One region of the Cognatishimia coralii genome, then DNA from elsewhere that is predicted to be linked to it. Evidence: riboswitches for the same ligand, from Rfam matches in the RefSeq annotation. Region 1 holds a riboswitch; the other holds the start of a gene.

Region 1 (7,595 bases):
TGTCGACGGACAGCGGGTGTTTCAACGCCGAGATATTCGCGAGCCTCAGAGACGGCAGATCATCCTTGCCTCGATGCCAGCCCGCCGCGAACGCGCCGAGGTCGCTGTCGGAATAGGACAATACCACCAGATCCGCCGGAGTCTGTCCGACGTCAAAGGGCGTTTCCGTTTCCTCGAGCCCGTGGCTTTCGCGAAAGACGACGTGCATGGTTAGCTGGCGAAAGCCGCCTCGATGGCTGCGCGGTTCACGTTGTCATGTTCCGCGATGACGACCATTTTGCCTTGGCGCGCCTCGTCTGGCTTCCAAGGGCGGTCAAACTGGTGACGTACCCGCGCGCCGACCGCTTGCACCAGAAGGCGCATGGGTTTGCCCTCGACGGCCGCATAGCCTTTGACGCGTAGGATGTTTTGCTCTTTCGCCATGGCCTCGACCTTGGCCGCAAAACTGGCCGCGTCGATCTGTTCGGGGATGTCGACAACGATGCTGTCAAAATCATCATGACTGTGGTCGTGATGGTGGTGGTGGTCATGGTCATGATCGTCGTCGTGGTCATGATGATGGTGATGATCTTCGTGATGGCTTGGACGGCTGTCCAGATCGTCCTCGGCGGCGGCGTTCAGGCCAAGGATAACGCGGGGATCGACCATGCCTTCGGCCACTTCGACAACTGGCAGTGGACGCGGAGAGTTTTCTTCGATCAAGGCCTTTGCCTTGGCAACGCCGTCTTCGCCGGCCAAATCAGGCTTGGTCAGCAGAATGATGTCCGCACAGGAAATCTGATCGCCAAAGACCTCTGCCAGAGGAGTTTCGTGATCCAAGCCCTCATCCGCCTCGCGCTGAGCATCCACTGCGGCAACATTCGAAGCAAAACGACCATCCGCAACGGCCTCGGCGTCGGCCAGAGCAATCACGCCGTCCACAGTGATCTTGCTGCGAATATCAGGCCAGTCAAAGGCCTTCAGCAAAGGTTTCGGCAGCGCCAGACCCGAAGTCTCGATCAGGATGTGATCGGGGCGGGGTTCCAGCGCCATCAGTGCTTCAATTGTAGGGATGAAGTCATCGGCCACGGTGCAGCAGATACAGCCGTTCGCCAGCTCCATAATGTTTTCGGCTGGGCAATCAGGGATCGCGCAGGATTTCAGGATGTCGCCATCAACGCCCACATCACCAAACTCATTCACAACAACCGCCAGACGTTTGCCCTGCGGGTTCTGCATCAGCTTGCTGACCAGCGTTGTCTTGCCAGAGCCCAGAAAGCCGGTGATCACAGTAACAGGAAGTTTCTCAAGCGTGCTCATAAGCCTTACTCCGGCAGGCGCAGCGGTGGGATCCGCGCGATACAGTTTTTACGAAAGTGAACGGGGCGTTCGCGCCAGGGCACGAGACCGTCCTCGGTGCCTGCGTATTTCACAAGTCCCTCATGGGCGAGAGCCGCATCCTCGGCGCCGGTGAAGTTGCCGTAGACATAGGTCCAACGATCTGCACCACCGCGCACGGCGATGGAACAGCCGCTGTCACAATTACTCAGGCATTCAGTGGTTTTCACGGTCACATGGGCGGGCCAGTCTTTGGCCAGCAAAGCCTCAGCCAGTTGTGCGCCCGGACGCGGGCCTTCCATATCCGTCGGCATGCCCGCGCGGCAGGTCGAACACACTAGAACCTCGACTGGTTCCATAGTCATCATGTCTCTCCTTTCAGGAGGGACAAGGGCGAGTAGGGCGGGCAACTTAGGCTAGCTCCCGACACCGGAACACCCCGTCCGGTTAAAGTCACAGGTGTTGGCAGGTCTCCCGGCTTACGGATCCCAAGGTTTCCCTTGGCGGATTTGGCCCTTCCCAGCTTGCGCCAGTGGCTTGCCAAACCCTCTCCGCTCACGGTCGCGGGGGCGGCTGCGGTTTGGATTGCGTCGCAATCCATGTCGCATTCCCTTTTCACCTGCACTAAGTACAGGAACCAACAGGACGGGAATGCGCCTATCCGCCCCCTGAGTCAAGTTAAGAGGACGACCCCATGAGTACAGATGCCGACATCTCTGCGCGTCACACCGAGAAAATGAAGAAAATCAAGGCCGCGCGGGACCGTTTGATGGAGAATAAGACCGAAGAAAAAGGTCTGATCATGGTGCATACGGGGCCCGGCAAAGGCAAGTCTTCCAGCGGATTCGGCATGATCATGCGCTGTATCTCTCATGGCATGCCAACGGCGGTTGTGCAGTTCATCAAAGGCGCTTGGGCGACGGGGGAACGCGACTTTCTTGAGACGCATTTCAAGGATGAATGTAAGTTCTATGTCTCGGGCGAAGGGTTCACCTGGGAGACCCAGGACCGCGACCGCGATATCGCCAAGGCCGAAGCGGGCTGGGAGCTGGCGAAGCAGCTCATTCGGGATGAGAGCAATCGGTTTGTGTTGCTGGATGAGATCAATATCGCGCTGCGCAATGATTATCTGAATATTGATGAGGTCGTTGAGTTTCTTTTGGAAGAGAAACCGATGATGACGCATGTGTGCCTGACAGGGCGGAACGCGAAGCCAGAGCTGATTGAGGCGGCGGATTTGGTGACGGAAATGACGCTGGTGAAGCATCCCTTCCGTGACGGGATAAAGGCGCAGAAGGGGGTTGAGTTTTAATGCCCCTCAAACGTCTCCTCACCGAATTCGGCATGGGTAGTTCCCTGCGCCGTCAGGACTATACCGAGGCCGCAACCCGCGCCGTCAAAGATGCGCTGTGGCACAATTCGATCAACCTCGCGGAGCTTTTCGGCAAAGACAAATCCGAGATGCAGATCACTGTGGAGGTCGCAGTGGCTCAACCCGACCAGATCGACAAAGCCAAAATCGCAGCGATCTTCCCCTACGGCCAAGTCACAGTGACCCCCGTCAAAGGCGGCCTCGACGTGCCGCGCCCCGAAGGCAACCCCACCGTCATCGCCAATGTCGCGATCTCGGTGGCGATGGATGTGGAGGTAAAACCATGAGCGATCAACGGTTTATCCTGGAAATGGGCATGGGCAATAACCTCTTCCGTCAGGACTATACCAAGGCAGCAGAACGCGCGATTGAAGACGCGATCCGTCATTCCTGCATTCCGATGTTTGGTACGCTTGGCATCCCCAGCGAAGAGATGCGCGTTTCCGTGACGATCGGTGTGCAAAAACCCGAACAGGTGGATTGCGCGGCCCTGGCCGAGGTGCTGCCACGCGGTAAGGCGACGGTCAAAGCCGTCTTTGGCGGTATGGATGTGACCAACCCAGACAACGGAACCGTGAATGTGATCGCGACGGCTGCGGTCGAGGCCTTTCTGCCAAAACAAGGGTAGCCCATGAGCAAAGCCATCATGATTCAGGGCACCGGCAGCAATGTCGGAAAGTCGATGCTGGTGGCAGGTCTCTGCCGTGCGGCTTTGCGACGTGGGTTGTCTGTCGCGCCGTTCAAGCCGCAGAACATGTCCAACAATGCCGCCGTCACGTCAGATGGCGGCGAGATCGGCCGCGCGCAGGCTTTGCAAGCCTTGGCGTGCAAATTGCCCACGACTGTGCATATGAACCCGGTCCTGCTAAAGCCCGAAACCGACGTTGGCGCTCAGGTGGTGGTGCAGGGCAAGCGGCTGACCACGGCCAAAGCGCGCGATTATGCCAAGCTAAAACCGCAGCTGATGACTTCGGTGCTTGAAAGTTTCAACCATTTGAAATCGCAGCACGATCTCGTCATCGTCGAAGGCGCAGGCAGTCCGGCCGAAGTCAATCTGCGCGCAGGGGACATCGCCAATATGGGCTTCGCGCAGGCGTCAAATACGCCCGTGATCCTCGCTGGAGACATCGATCGCGGCGGCGTCATTGCACAGATCGTCGGTACACAGGCCGTGATTTCTCCTGAGGACGCAAGCCTCGTCAAAGGCTTCATGATCAACAAGTTCCGTGGCGATCCCAGCCTGTTTGATGATGGCTACCAACTGATCCAAGATACGACCAAATGGCCCGGTTTCGGCGTGCTTCCCTATTTCTCTGACGCATGGAAACTCCCTGCCGAAGACGCGCTCGACCTCAAAGGATCCGAAACTACAGGCGACATCCATATCGTCTGCCTCGGCCTCTCTCGTATCGCCAATTTCGATGATCTGGACCCTTTGGCCCAAGAACCGGATGTCCGCCTCACCATGCTGCGCGCAGGCCAGCCGATCCCGGCAGATGCCACGCTCGTCATCATCCCCGGCAGCAAATCCACCATCGGAGATCTCGCCTTCCTGCGCGCCCAAGGCTGGGACATCGACCTGCAAGCGCATCTGCGGCGTGGCGGTCATGTCCTCGGGATTTGCGGCGGATATCAGATGCTTGGCGCCAAGATCTCAGACCCTGACGGTATCGAAGGCCCTGCTGGCGACACCAAAGGCCTCGGGTTCCTCAATGTGGAAACCCTGATGACTCCAAATAAAAGCCTGACCGAAGTGAACGCCAAACACGCAAGCTCCGGCATCGATTTCACGGGCTACGAAATCCACATCGGGCGCACCGACGGCCCCGATCGTGCCCGCGCCTTTGCATCGGTAAACAACCGTCCAGAAGGCGCAGCCAGCGAAAGCGGCAAAATCCAAGGCAGTTACCTGCACGGCATGTTCCGCGACGATGCGTTCCGCGCCGCGTTTCTTGCAAGCCTTGGCGCCAAGGCCACTGACGCCAGCTACGACCAAACCGTAGAAACCACTCTGGACTCTCTCGCGGACCACATCGAGGAGCATCTGGACGTTGAGGGCATTTTCGCCGCCGCGCGCTAGTTTCATCTTGCCCAAAATACTCCGGGGGAGGCGCCCTTCAGGGCGACGGGGGCTGGCCCACTGAACGCTTGCCACTGGCGCAGAGCTCGCCCATAGTCCTTGCGAACTTCGGACACCACAATGCTGCGCTTTCTATCCTGTATATTCTTCCTTGTACCGACAGTGGCGCTGGCCGAGATCACGGTCTTTGCGGCAGCGAGCCTGCGGGGTGTCTTGGATGAAATTCACGCAAGCGCACCGATCAAAGTGACGACCTCTTATGCCAGCAGCGCAGCACTTGCGCGCCAAATTGTACAGGGAGCACCTGCGGATGTGTTCTTCTCGGCCAACCAACTTTGGGCGACGTGGCTGGACGACCAAGCCGTAACAGAGACCTTCACCGCACAGGATATCCTACGCAATGAGCTCGTGGTGATTGCATCTGAAGCTGACCCAGACTTTGACATCGCGACGTTGCCCGAAACTCTTGGCGAAGGGTTTCTTGCGGTGGGTCACACACGGGCGGTCCCCGCCGGCATCTACGCCAAAGAAGCCCTGAGCAGCCTACGTCTTTGGGACGAGCTTCAGGACCGCATCATTCAGACCGACAATGTCCGCGCCGCCCTCCGCCTTGTGGCGCTGGGCGAAGCGCCATTTGCCGTGACCTACGCAACAGACGCGCTTGCCGATCCGGCGGTCCACGTGGTGCATCGCTTTGACAAAGAGGACCATAGCCCAATCATCTACCGCGTCGCCCAATTGACTAAGGGCGAAGCCGCAAACACCTACCTTGACCTTCTGCAAAGCCCCGCCGCCCGCGACATCTTTCGAGCGCATGGGTTTCAGGACATCGCACCATGACCTGGCTTGCGGACTATCTCGGCCCCGAAGGCTTTGCGGCCATGCGACTGTCGATTTGGGTCAGCCTCTGGGCGACGGCTCTCAGCCTGCCATTGGCGCTTTGGGTGGCGCATCTTTTGGTGCGCAAACGCTTTTGGGGACGAGAGCTTTTGAATATAGCGGTGCATTTGCCGTTGGTCTTGCCGCCTGTCGTCACCGGCTATCTTTTGTTGGTGACCTTCGGGCGACGCGCGCCTGTCGGGCAGTTCCTGGAAGACACCTTCGGTCTCTTGCTCGCGTTCCGCTGGACCGGCGCGGCGCTAGCGGCGGCGATCATGGGCTTTCCCTTGATGGTGCGCGCGATCCGGCTGGCTTTGGAAAACGTTGACCCAAAACTCGAAGAAGCCGCCGCCACGCTTGGTGCAAGCCGCTGGCGTATCTATGTGACCGTGACTCTGCCTTTGATGTTGCCGGGTGTCATCGCAGGCGCAGTGCTGGCCTTCGCCAAAGCCATCGGAGAATTCGGGGCCACCATCACCTTTGTCTCAAACATCCCGGGCCAGACCCAGACCCTGCCTTCGGCCATCTACGCAATGCTTCAAATCCCCGGAGAGGAGCCCCAAGCCTTTCGGCTGGTCATCGTCTCGACCGCAATTGCGGTGATCGCTCTTGTCGCCTCGGAACTGCTCGCGCGTCGGGCTGCGAATAGGGGGGGCTCATGAGTATCGAGGTTCAGATTTCTCATCATTTCCAAGGCTTTGATCTGGATGTAGCGTTTCACGCACCTGCTGGGGTGACTGCGCTGTTTGGTCCCTCTGGCGCGGGCAAAACCACGATCATCCAGTCGGTCGCAGGGCTTTTGACTCCGGACGAAGGGCAGATCACGATGTCGGGCCGCAAAGTCTTGGACCGCGCAGCGGGGATCAACCTTAGCCCTCAAAAGCGAAACATTGGCTATGTGTTTCAAGAGGCGCGGCTGTTTCCCCATCTAAGCGTGTCGCGCAATCTGTCCTATGGGCCCAAGGCGCGCGGGCAAGCTGTGGATCACGGCTATCAAGAGCAGATCGTAACGATGCTAGGGCTGGACCACTTGCAGGACCGCCGCCCTCAGGCCTTGTCTGGCGGGGAAAAACAACGGGTCGCCCTGGCGCGGGCCTTGCTGGCCAAGCCCGAGGTGTTGCTATTGGACGAACCTCTGGCCGCGCTGGATGCCGCGCGCAAAGAGGAAATTTTGCCTTACCTCGAACGTCTGCGAGACCACGCGCAGGTCCCGATCCTCTATGTGAGCCACTCGGTGTCTGAGGTCGCGCGTTTGGCAAACCACGTCATCTTGCTGAGAGACGGCAAGGTGGCGAAGGCGGGGCCCGTGGAAGAGGTATTCTCGGACACAAGCGCCGCCGCCGTTTTGGGATTGCGCGAAAGCGGAGCGGTGCTACGCGCGCGAGTCACGGCGCATCACGAGGATGGGCTCACCGAACTAAGCGGCGCGGGCACAAAGCTTCATTTGCCGCACGTAATGGCCTCGGTTGGGGATGATGTGCGCCTGCGGATCAAAGCCAGCGATGTCATGTTGTCCTTGAACCGACCGGACGGCATCTCTGCGCTGAATGTGATGGAAGCCCGCATTGAGGACATCCACGCAGGGCAGGGGCCGGGCGTTCTGGTGCGCTTGGCCTGCGGAGACGCCCATGTCTTGGCGCGGATCACGCAAAGATCTGCCAAAACCATGGCGCTCGCCAAAGGTCAGACGGTCTTTGCGATTGTTAAGTCGGTGTCGGTTGCGCAGGCTGATGTGGGTACCTAGTTGGACGTTTCGATACCTCTTGTCTAATGCGTCACTATCACTAGTATCGCGCGCGACCTCAGAACGGATGAACCCTACGCATGAATGGCTATCTAAAGCACCCGCTCGACACCTCTCGTGACATTGTCGAAGGCAAAGAAAACGGCAGGGTCTCGATTGTCTGGTACATTGATTTCACCAGCGACCGCATGCGCCGGATCCGC
Region 2 (7,595 bases), on a different contig from region 1:
GTTGCTGGCACTGTTAGGGCGGCAGCGACAGTGGTCAAAAAGGTACGGCGCGACAGCATCAGAACATCCTCTCATCAATCTCGGCTTGCATGGTTTTGAAAGCGTCCCACTGGAGGCTCGCCTCAGCCCAGTCGCCAGCGGCGCTGGCATCGCCAACTGCCTGAAGAATTGCGGCAAATCGGTAGATTTCTGGCTTAGCGTTTTGATTGATCATAACGCTCGCATCTGCCGCCAGATCCGGTGCAACAGTATCAATCAATACGGCGATGTTCTCCGCATCCCGCATCGGGATCAGTGTGTCCAGCGTCGAAGCAAAAGTGGTAAGCTCTTCCCACGACAGGCGGAACACGCTGTCTCGGCCTTCAAAGCGCTGGTAGGGCTCCTCACCATCTCCTACCGCGCGCAGATAGGCAGTTAAATCGGCGCGCTGTTCCGCATCCAAGCCCAGATCCTTGGTATCGTTGAACCAGTCTACAACCCCCGCTAGGGTCGCCAGCGATCCGTCATGCATGTAGGGCGCGGTGAAGTTGACATTGCGCAATGTGGGCGTTTCGAATGGGGTTGCGGTGCCGCCCGGGAACGGCGGCTCGGCCGAGCCAATGTCATAGGTCTGCCCATCTCGGAAAAACCGGTCCGGGGTGTGGCAGGAGGCGCAGGACCTGTCGCCAAGCCCGGCAAATTCGGTATTGAACAGTACCTCACCGCGTTTCGCAGCCTCAGAGGCCTTGTCAGTCAGCCGCCCGGCCTCGTCTATCTGTGGGTTGGGCAGAAAGTCAAAGGCGCGCAAGTAGGCGACCATCGCATCGAGTTGGAACGGCGTTGGCTCCGCTCCGGCAAACTCGGTCACGATCACATTGCGTACAAAACTGCGCAGGCTCGGCTCGCGCCCATCACGCCCGTAAGGCGCTGTAAAGCGGATGCCTCGCATTGACGGCGTATCCAGGTGATCGTCTTCCCGGTCATTGAACATCGGATTGAAGAAGGAGCTGTCCACATCCATCCCGCCAGCATGGCTAGAGAGGCCGGGGATAAAGAAATCCCGGTTCACATCGGACCGGTTGTGGCAAGTTGAACAGGCAATGCCCAGGTCACGTGCTGGGGAACCAAAGATTTCAGGGCTGTCGAACAGCATGTCGCCATAGGCCACAAGCGGCAGGTTGGCCTCATCCTCGCCAGCCTCTTCAAACTGGAGCACCAGCCGGGGTAGCTCGCGCTGATCAGCAATATTGGAGCCCGGTGGGAGTGTGGCGGGCAACACTACCGGCGTACCGGAGCGCACTGCGCTCTCCGGTGCCGGGGTCAGCTTGCCACGTTCGACAAAAACGGAGGGCAGATAGTTTGTCTCAATGTACTCCACGATAACTTTTTGCGCCTCAGCAAATCGCGCCACATTCGGGTCTTGAGCGCCATTGTTCAAAATACCGGTGCTACCCAGAGAAGAATTCAGAACCAGCCAGGCGCGACCTAGGTCGTGTGCGGCCTGCTTGTCCGCCGCCAGGATGCCGTCCTCGAACGCGCGGTACAAGGCCGCAGACTGCGCAACCTCAAATGCGGCTTCAGGCTGGCCAAGTGTCGCCTCGGCTGCCTCTAGGTGCTGCAGAATACCTTTGGCCAATGCCGTTGTAATGGCAGCAAACAGGGCCTGTCGGTCTTCCGCAGCCAGCGCTGCACGAATGTTCTGGGCGTCGCTATCCGATACCCGTGACAGTGCCTCCACCGCAACTGCGCTGCCGGGTGCCGGAGCAGTCCAATTGTTTTCAATCTTCTCCCAGGGAACGGGTGTCAAGTTCGCCATGAATAGGCTCAGCCGGTAGGCTGCGGCCCGAGGTGCCCAAGGGGCTTCTTCAATGGCAGTGGCCCCCACACTAAGCGGAAGCAGGCCAATCAAGGCAGATGCAATCAGGTGTTTCATGGTTCAGTCTATAATTATTAGCCTTGGCTAAGTTTTGTAGAAAAGTCTATGTCATTGTCAAGGCCCGCGTCGCTGGTGCATACACAATAAGGCGCGGCAAGCAGGGTTCCGCACCAGCAATAGACACCGAGAGCAGAATGACCGATCAGAAACCACAACTATTCGGACGTAAACCTGACGACCAGGTGAGCGGTTTCGAGGCAGCCCGCGCCGCCCGACAAAGCGAAGTTGTGGAGGATTATGTCGAGCTGATCGCGGAGCTGATTCACCAGAACGGTTCAGCGAGGCCCGTGGAGATTGCCGAGCGGCTCGGCGTGACCCAGCCCACTGTGTCCAAGAACCTGACCCGGCTTAAACGCGAGGGCTTCATTGTGCAGGAACCTTACCGATCAATACGCCTAACGGATGCTGGGCGGCGATTGGCCGAGGCTTGTCGAAAGCGGCACCGAATTGTTGTGGAGTTCCTTATCGCCCTGGGTATTTCCAAAGACGTGGCCGAGCACGATGCTGAAGGTATCGAGCATCATGTAAGCGAAGAGACGCTTCGCGTATTCAAGGATTTTTCACAGAGTAAAATGAGCCGATAGCGAGTTGGTTCATGCTATTGCCATTTGCCATAATGATGCGCTCAGGGGAGGATTGCATTCGATCCTGACATGCAAACCATGGCAATGCAGGGGCGCAAGGCCCCTGCGACCGAAGTTCAGTCAAGATCTGAGTTTTGCTCAGGAGCCGTCATCGTCTGCTTGAACGATTAGTTTGGCCTCGACGGGCAAGCCCCCAACCATTAGCGGGCTGTGGCTGTTGCCATTGAGGGAAACTTTTATCTCAACGTCGCCATCCGGCAGTGATGGGAGGTGTATCCAGTTGGCATAAAGGCGCCCCAGCTTTTCGCCGTTGATATAGACATGCGCGTGACCTTCACCAAGTATTTCCTCAGTAGAGGCATTCTCAGGAGAAAATCGGAAGTTTTGCGGTGTCACGTGCAAGTTCCAACCTGCCATCGGATCTTTAATCATCTTGATCGCCACGCTGGGGGCATTGCTGTCGGCCGGTAAGTTAGTGACAGCAGAGTGGTCATGGGCTGCCATCTCCGCATTGCTACCATGTTGAGACGGGTCAGCATGGTCGTGGCTGTCAAAGGTGCTGCCGCTGCCGGCCGCGATCACAAAGCCGACGCCGCCGCCAAAAATCAGCCCGATGGCGAAGAGAGCGAGTGAACGGGACATTTTGTCCTCCTCAATAAATGAAAGCTCCCGCCGGCGGTGACCGGCGGGAAAGCAATAGAGGAAAGGAATCAGGCGGCGGCGTTCGCGCGTTTGCCTTCAGCCTGCCAGAAGTATCCGGCAAAGCTTCCCAGCAACACCCAAGCGGCCATGCCGATGCCAAAGGCTCGGGCGGCAAATAGCGCGCCGATCTCGGTCGGAACCGGGCCAGCGAAGGTGTCGGGTTCAGGCGCACCGACGACGTGAGGCGCTATCAGCAGTCCAGCGGCGATCAGATAGCTCACCAAGTTGCCTCCAAAGGCGATCAACCACATGGCGACGCCAGCTGTGGCAACAGTAGCAGTCCACCATACTTGGCGCACACCGACATCTGCTGCGGCTACGCCTGGCACTTCAGGCGCCAGCGACAAGCCAGGCGCAAAGTGGAAGGCAACAAAGCCAGCCAAGCCCCAAAGCAAACCGGTGCGACCGTTAATCTCACGACCCTGTTGTTCGGCAATCGACATAAGCGCCACAAGGGCCAATGCATAGCCAGTATACGTCAGCATCGTGAAGATGATGCTTAGGCCGTCGCGCACCGGCTCGGCGAACATGCCGGGCAACTCGGGATGCGCAGTCACAGGATCAGCGCCAAAATGCACCAAATCGCCACCCTCATAAAGTTCGGCGTGGAGAAGTACAGGCTGCACGAAATAAAGCTGCAGCAAGGCGGCAATCAGCCCCGCTGCAGCACCAGCGAACAACGCGCTGGTCAGAATACGACTGAACATGGTCTTAGTGGCAGGGAAAGCCAGTTGCGTGGCGCACATCGTGAGCAGCGTCATGCAGGCCAGAAGCTTGAGCATGGCCGGTCACAGTAACAACACCCAAACCCAGAATAAGGGCGAACACTGCGGGCAGAATGGTTGATCCTACAGCGGATGCTTTGATAGCGTTTGTCGTCATTTTAGTCCTCCTTGCCGTCACACCCGACGGCGCAAGTTACGTTCAATATACGGCCGGTCTCCTGACTCGCGGGTCGATGCCGTCTTCCCCCTTCCCAGCACTCTCGCACCAGTGGAAATGGAAGGTAGCTCGCCGCTCACAGTCGCGGGGGCGGTTGAGGTTTCGGTGCCGCGATTTGGTCCACCGTCCTCATTCCCGTTTCAGCTCTAATGCATTTGCACCTTTGAGCACCGTAATGACTGTTTCTGTCCGATTAGGCGGTAGCAGGTCAAGTACGAAACCGGCATGCCTAAGTTCCGCAGCGCCAAATTGATTTGAAATCTGCTGCTGTCAACACTGTACTGAATGCAATAATTCACCGCAGGAGCTACTAATATCGTGGTGCGGGTGGTTTACTGCACATCTGCGGGAATGCGAGCAATAGCCTTGAAACGCAGCTTTCCAAGTGGCCTTGCATCCGCGAAGTTACCGTCTGGGCTTTCCTGATACATCCGGATGAATGTCAGGATGTCCGGCAGGTCTTGAGCAGTTATCTCACCGAAAAGATAAGCAGTCTTGTCGTTCTGTCGGACTGCAAGCGTTTGTGGTCGCATGCAGCCGGACATGCAATCGACGTGCTGCAATTTTGCCTTCACATTCGCTGCCTTTAGCGTTGATACCACTTGATCATACAGGGTTGGATCCGCGTCACGGCAGGTTCGGCATAAAGTAAGCGTTGGTAGGTGCATGCGCCGAGCAAGTCCTTTTTTTGAGCAACCTTCTTTATGATTCAATATCTGCGGGTGGTTACTGGTTCGATTTCGAAACTTGGTTTTGTCGCGGTGCCTTTAGAAAAGTCAATACTTGAGCGATCGGCAAGCTCGCCGGAGTAGGCACCTACAATGCCAACATAGATTATTCAGACTTGTGGCACGAGAAATTTTTCTTGTCCGGCAAATCGAGGAAACAGTTGCTCAGGCAAAAAATCCGCCGAATGAAACTTGGGGCAATGTCTTCAATGATCGCCCTCGAAGTGCCTCTGGATCACTGGTACCACCAGCAGTAATCCGGCACCTCCGACAATGAATACGTCTGCCATGTTGAAAGTCGGCCAGTGTGCAGATCCAATGAAAAAATCAAGGAAGTCTGTTACGGCTCCATAATGGATGCGATCAACGACATTGCCGAGCGCGCCACCTATGATCGCCCCATACGCAATCGCTTCTATACTGCTCTCTGTGCGAAGCATCATGATCAGGAGCCAGGCACAAATGATAAGCGCAAGAAGCAAGAGGCCCCACCAGGGGGCGCCACCCAAAAGCCCGAAGGTTACGCCATCATTGCGATGGAACGTGAGATTAAGCCCGGGAAAGACAGCGATCCCGTCTTTTAGGGTATCGGCGCTCGCGACAACCCAGGCTTTTGTTACCTGATCAGTGGCGACGGCGCCGACGACAGCTAGTATGCCGAGTACTTGTGTTTTGTTGACTGTCAACATGTTGCAACGTAACTACTTTGGATACCATTGGCCAGTCTGCGCTGAAGCGGCTGAATAGGTTAGCTAGATTGGGGAAAGGACTTCCATAATTCGGCTCGGTTACCCTGCTGGGTAGCTCGAAAATATTTCGGTCGAGCCGTCTTTCTGGATCAAGAAGACGTCGTAGGCATCGCGTTCGTCTTCCGGCCCCATCCCTGGCGAACCATAGGGCATTCCGGGGACTGCGAGACCGACCGCATCGGGGCGTTCGTTCAGAAGGCGGCGGATGTCGGCTGCAGGCACATGTCCCTCGATCACGTAACCGTCCACGAGCCCAGTGTGACAGGAGACCATGCGCTGCGGCACTCCGTTGTCGAGTTTGAAGCGCACGAGAAGGCCGCCGAACATGTCCTGGCCTATTGGTGCGAAGCCGTTCTCCTCAAGATGATTCATCCAGGACAGACAGCAACCGCATCCATTGGTCTTGCGGACGTCTATTGGGGTTGCCTCCGCGAGGGCCTGCGCCGCCGGTAACAGGGCGAGTGTGATGGCAAGAGCTTGGATCATGCGTCTCATGGGTCAGAGCCTTTCGGTTGTCGTTTCGGCAATGTCGCTGCCGAGGTTTTCATTCAGAAGCGCCCGCGCCTCGACCAGACGCAAAAGCGCGGCTGTATCATCCGCTTCGCTCTCAGCCGCTTCGGCAAGTCTGTCGTCAGAGAGGGGGTCAGTAGGGCGTCCATCCACGAGGACTTCGTAGTGCAGGTTCGGGCCCGTCGCCGTGCCAGTCGCGCCGACGCGACCGATCACATCTCCCGCCGCAACGCGTTGGCCTTGTGCCAGGCCCTCGGGCACAGCGCTGAGATGCGCATAGCGTGTCATTGTGTCTGAGCCGTGGGCGATTTCGACCACGCGACCATAGCCGCCCCGCCAGCCGATGAAGCTGATCCGTCCCGGTGCTGTCGCTTGAACCGGCGTTCCGCTTGCCGTCGCGAAATCGACACCTGTGTGCATCCGGACATTGCCGTAGACCGGGTGCGTACGGCGGCCAAATACCGAGCTTAATCGCGCCCCTTCGACAGGCTGTGCAAAAACGCGGAGAACCGTGCCATTGACGTAAATCGTTGCCCGATCGCTACCGCTTACCGGCCAGACAACTTCATAAAGTGCGCCGCCGATCTCCAGCGATGCAAAGGTAAGTTCCGGCTGACCAATTCTGTCTTCGCCAACACGGGCCTCGCGCCACAGTAGCCGAAGCGTTTCTCCGCCGGTCACCTCACGACGGAAGTCGACGATTCCACCCAGCATCTGTGCCAAATCGACAGCGAAGCGGGCAGGCATCTCGGCTTCTTCCAGCGCGGCAAAAAGCGAGCTGTCGATCACCGCTTCGCCCGCCGATGTTATGAAGTCGGGAGCCGGGGTCACGACCTGCGTGGCCAACTCTTCGCCAAAGATCGCCTCGATCCGCACACCGTCCTCGACGGAGAGCGCGACGCTGCGCGGGCTGCCGTCCATCGTCGAGACAACGGTGACCGAATGCCCAGGCCTAAGTCGCCTCAGATCATATTCCGCGCCGAGGGCCAGAGCGACCTCGGCACGGTCAGTCGCTGAGAGACCTGCTTCTTCAAGAACGGTGTCGAGCGTCTCGCCGGTTGCGATATCGCGTGACCAGTTGGAGAGCGGAGGTTCTATCGTCGGTAAGAGAGTATCGGCGCTCGCAACCTCCAGACGTGGCATGGACTGGAGTGGTATTGCGGGCTCCACACGTGTTTGTGCGACCTGCGGTGTTTCCGTTTCAATAGAAGTGGGAAGCGGGAGTTGAGGTGGCGACCAAGTGGTTGCAGCTGCCAGACCGGGAGGGATCGGATCCTTCGACCAGATGCCCGATATTGCCAACCCGCCCACCGACAGCACCGATACGAATGCGAAACCTGCCGCGATTGTTCTAATTCTCATGTTGCCCCCCAGTTTCTCTATTGAGCGCACGCCGGATTTTCGGCACTGCGAATTCCCTCGGCTCGTGATAGTCGATCATGGTGCTGAACCGGCCTTTCGCGTC

What was found. Region 1 has a riboswitch for cobalamin ahead of WG622_RS05520 (DUF1636 family protein). Riboswitches for the same ligand answer to the same signal wherever they lie in the genome.
Region 2: it holds a riboswitch for cobalamin, as region 1 does, so the genes downstream of both, WG622_RS14895 (CbtB domain-containing protein) here and WG622_RS05520 (DUF1636 family protein) in region 1, are expected to answer to the same signal.

Annotation. Positions count from the first base shown of each region.
Region 1 is NZ_JBBGAZ010000001.1:1,094,535-1,102,129, reverse strand. It holds gene cobN (cobaltochelatase subunit CobN) at 1-208, opposite strand, end outside; gene cobW (cobalamin biosynthesis protein CobW) at 211-1,299, opposite strand; gene WG622_RS05520 (DUF1636 family protein) at 1,305-1,682, opposite strand; cobalamin riboswitch at 1,765-1,974, opposite strand; gene cobO (cob(I)yrinic acid a,c-diamide adenosyltransferase) at 2,012-2,629, shown strand; gene WG622_RS05510 (Lin0512 family protein) at 2,629-2,976, shown strand; gene WG622_RS05505 (Lin0512 family protein) at 2,973-3,317, shown strand; gene WG622_RS05500 (cobyric acid synthase) at 3,321-4,769, shown strand; gene modA (molybdate ABC transporter substrate-binding protein) at 4,890-5,609, shown strand; gene modB (molybdate ABC transporter permease subunit) at 5,606-6,310, shown strand; gene modC (molybdenum ABC transporter ATP-binding protein) at 6,307-7,392, shown strand; gene nhaA (Na+/H+ antiporter NhaA) at 7,473-7,595, shown strand, end outside.
Region 2 is NZ_JBBGAZ010000009.1:101,466-109,060, reverse strand. It holds gene WG622_RS14920 (phosphate/phosphite/phosphonate ABC transporter substrate-binding protein) at 1-59, opposite strand, end outside; gene WG622_RS14915 (cytochrome c peroxidase) at 59-1,912, opposite strand; gene mntR (manganese-binding transcriptional regulator MntR) at 2,050-2,499, shown strand; gene WG622_RS14905 (hypothetical protein) at 2,638-3,141, opposite strand; gene WG622_RS14900 (CbtA family protein) at 3,210-3,908, opposite strand; gene WG622_RS14895 (CbtB domain-containing protein) at 3,913-4,083, opposite strand; cobalamin riboswitch at 4,118-4,331, opposite strand; gene WG622_RS14890 (DUF1636 family protein) at 4,476-4,811, opposite strand; gene lspA (signal peptidase II) at 5,078-5,560, opposite strand; gene WG622_RS14880 (DUF411 domain-containing protein) at 5,660-6,115, opposite strand; gene WG622_RS14875 (M23 family metallopeptidase) at 6,119-7,273, opposite strand; gene WG622_RS14870 (SCO family protein) at 7,482-7,595, opposite strand, start outside.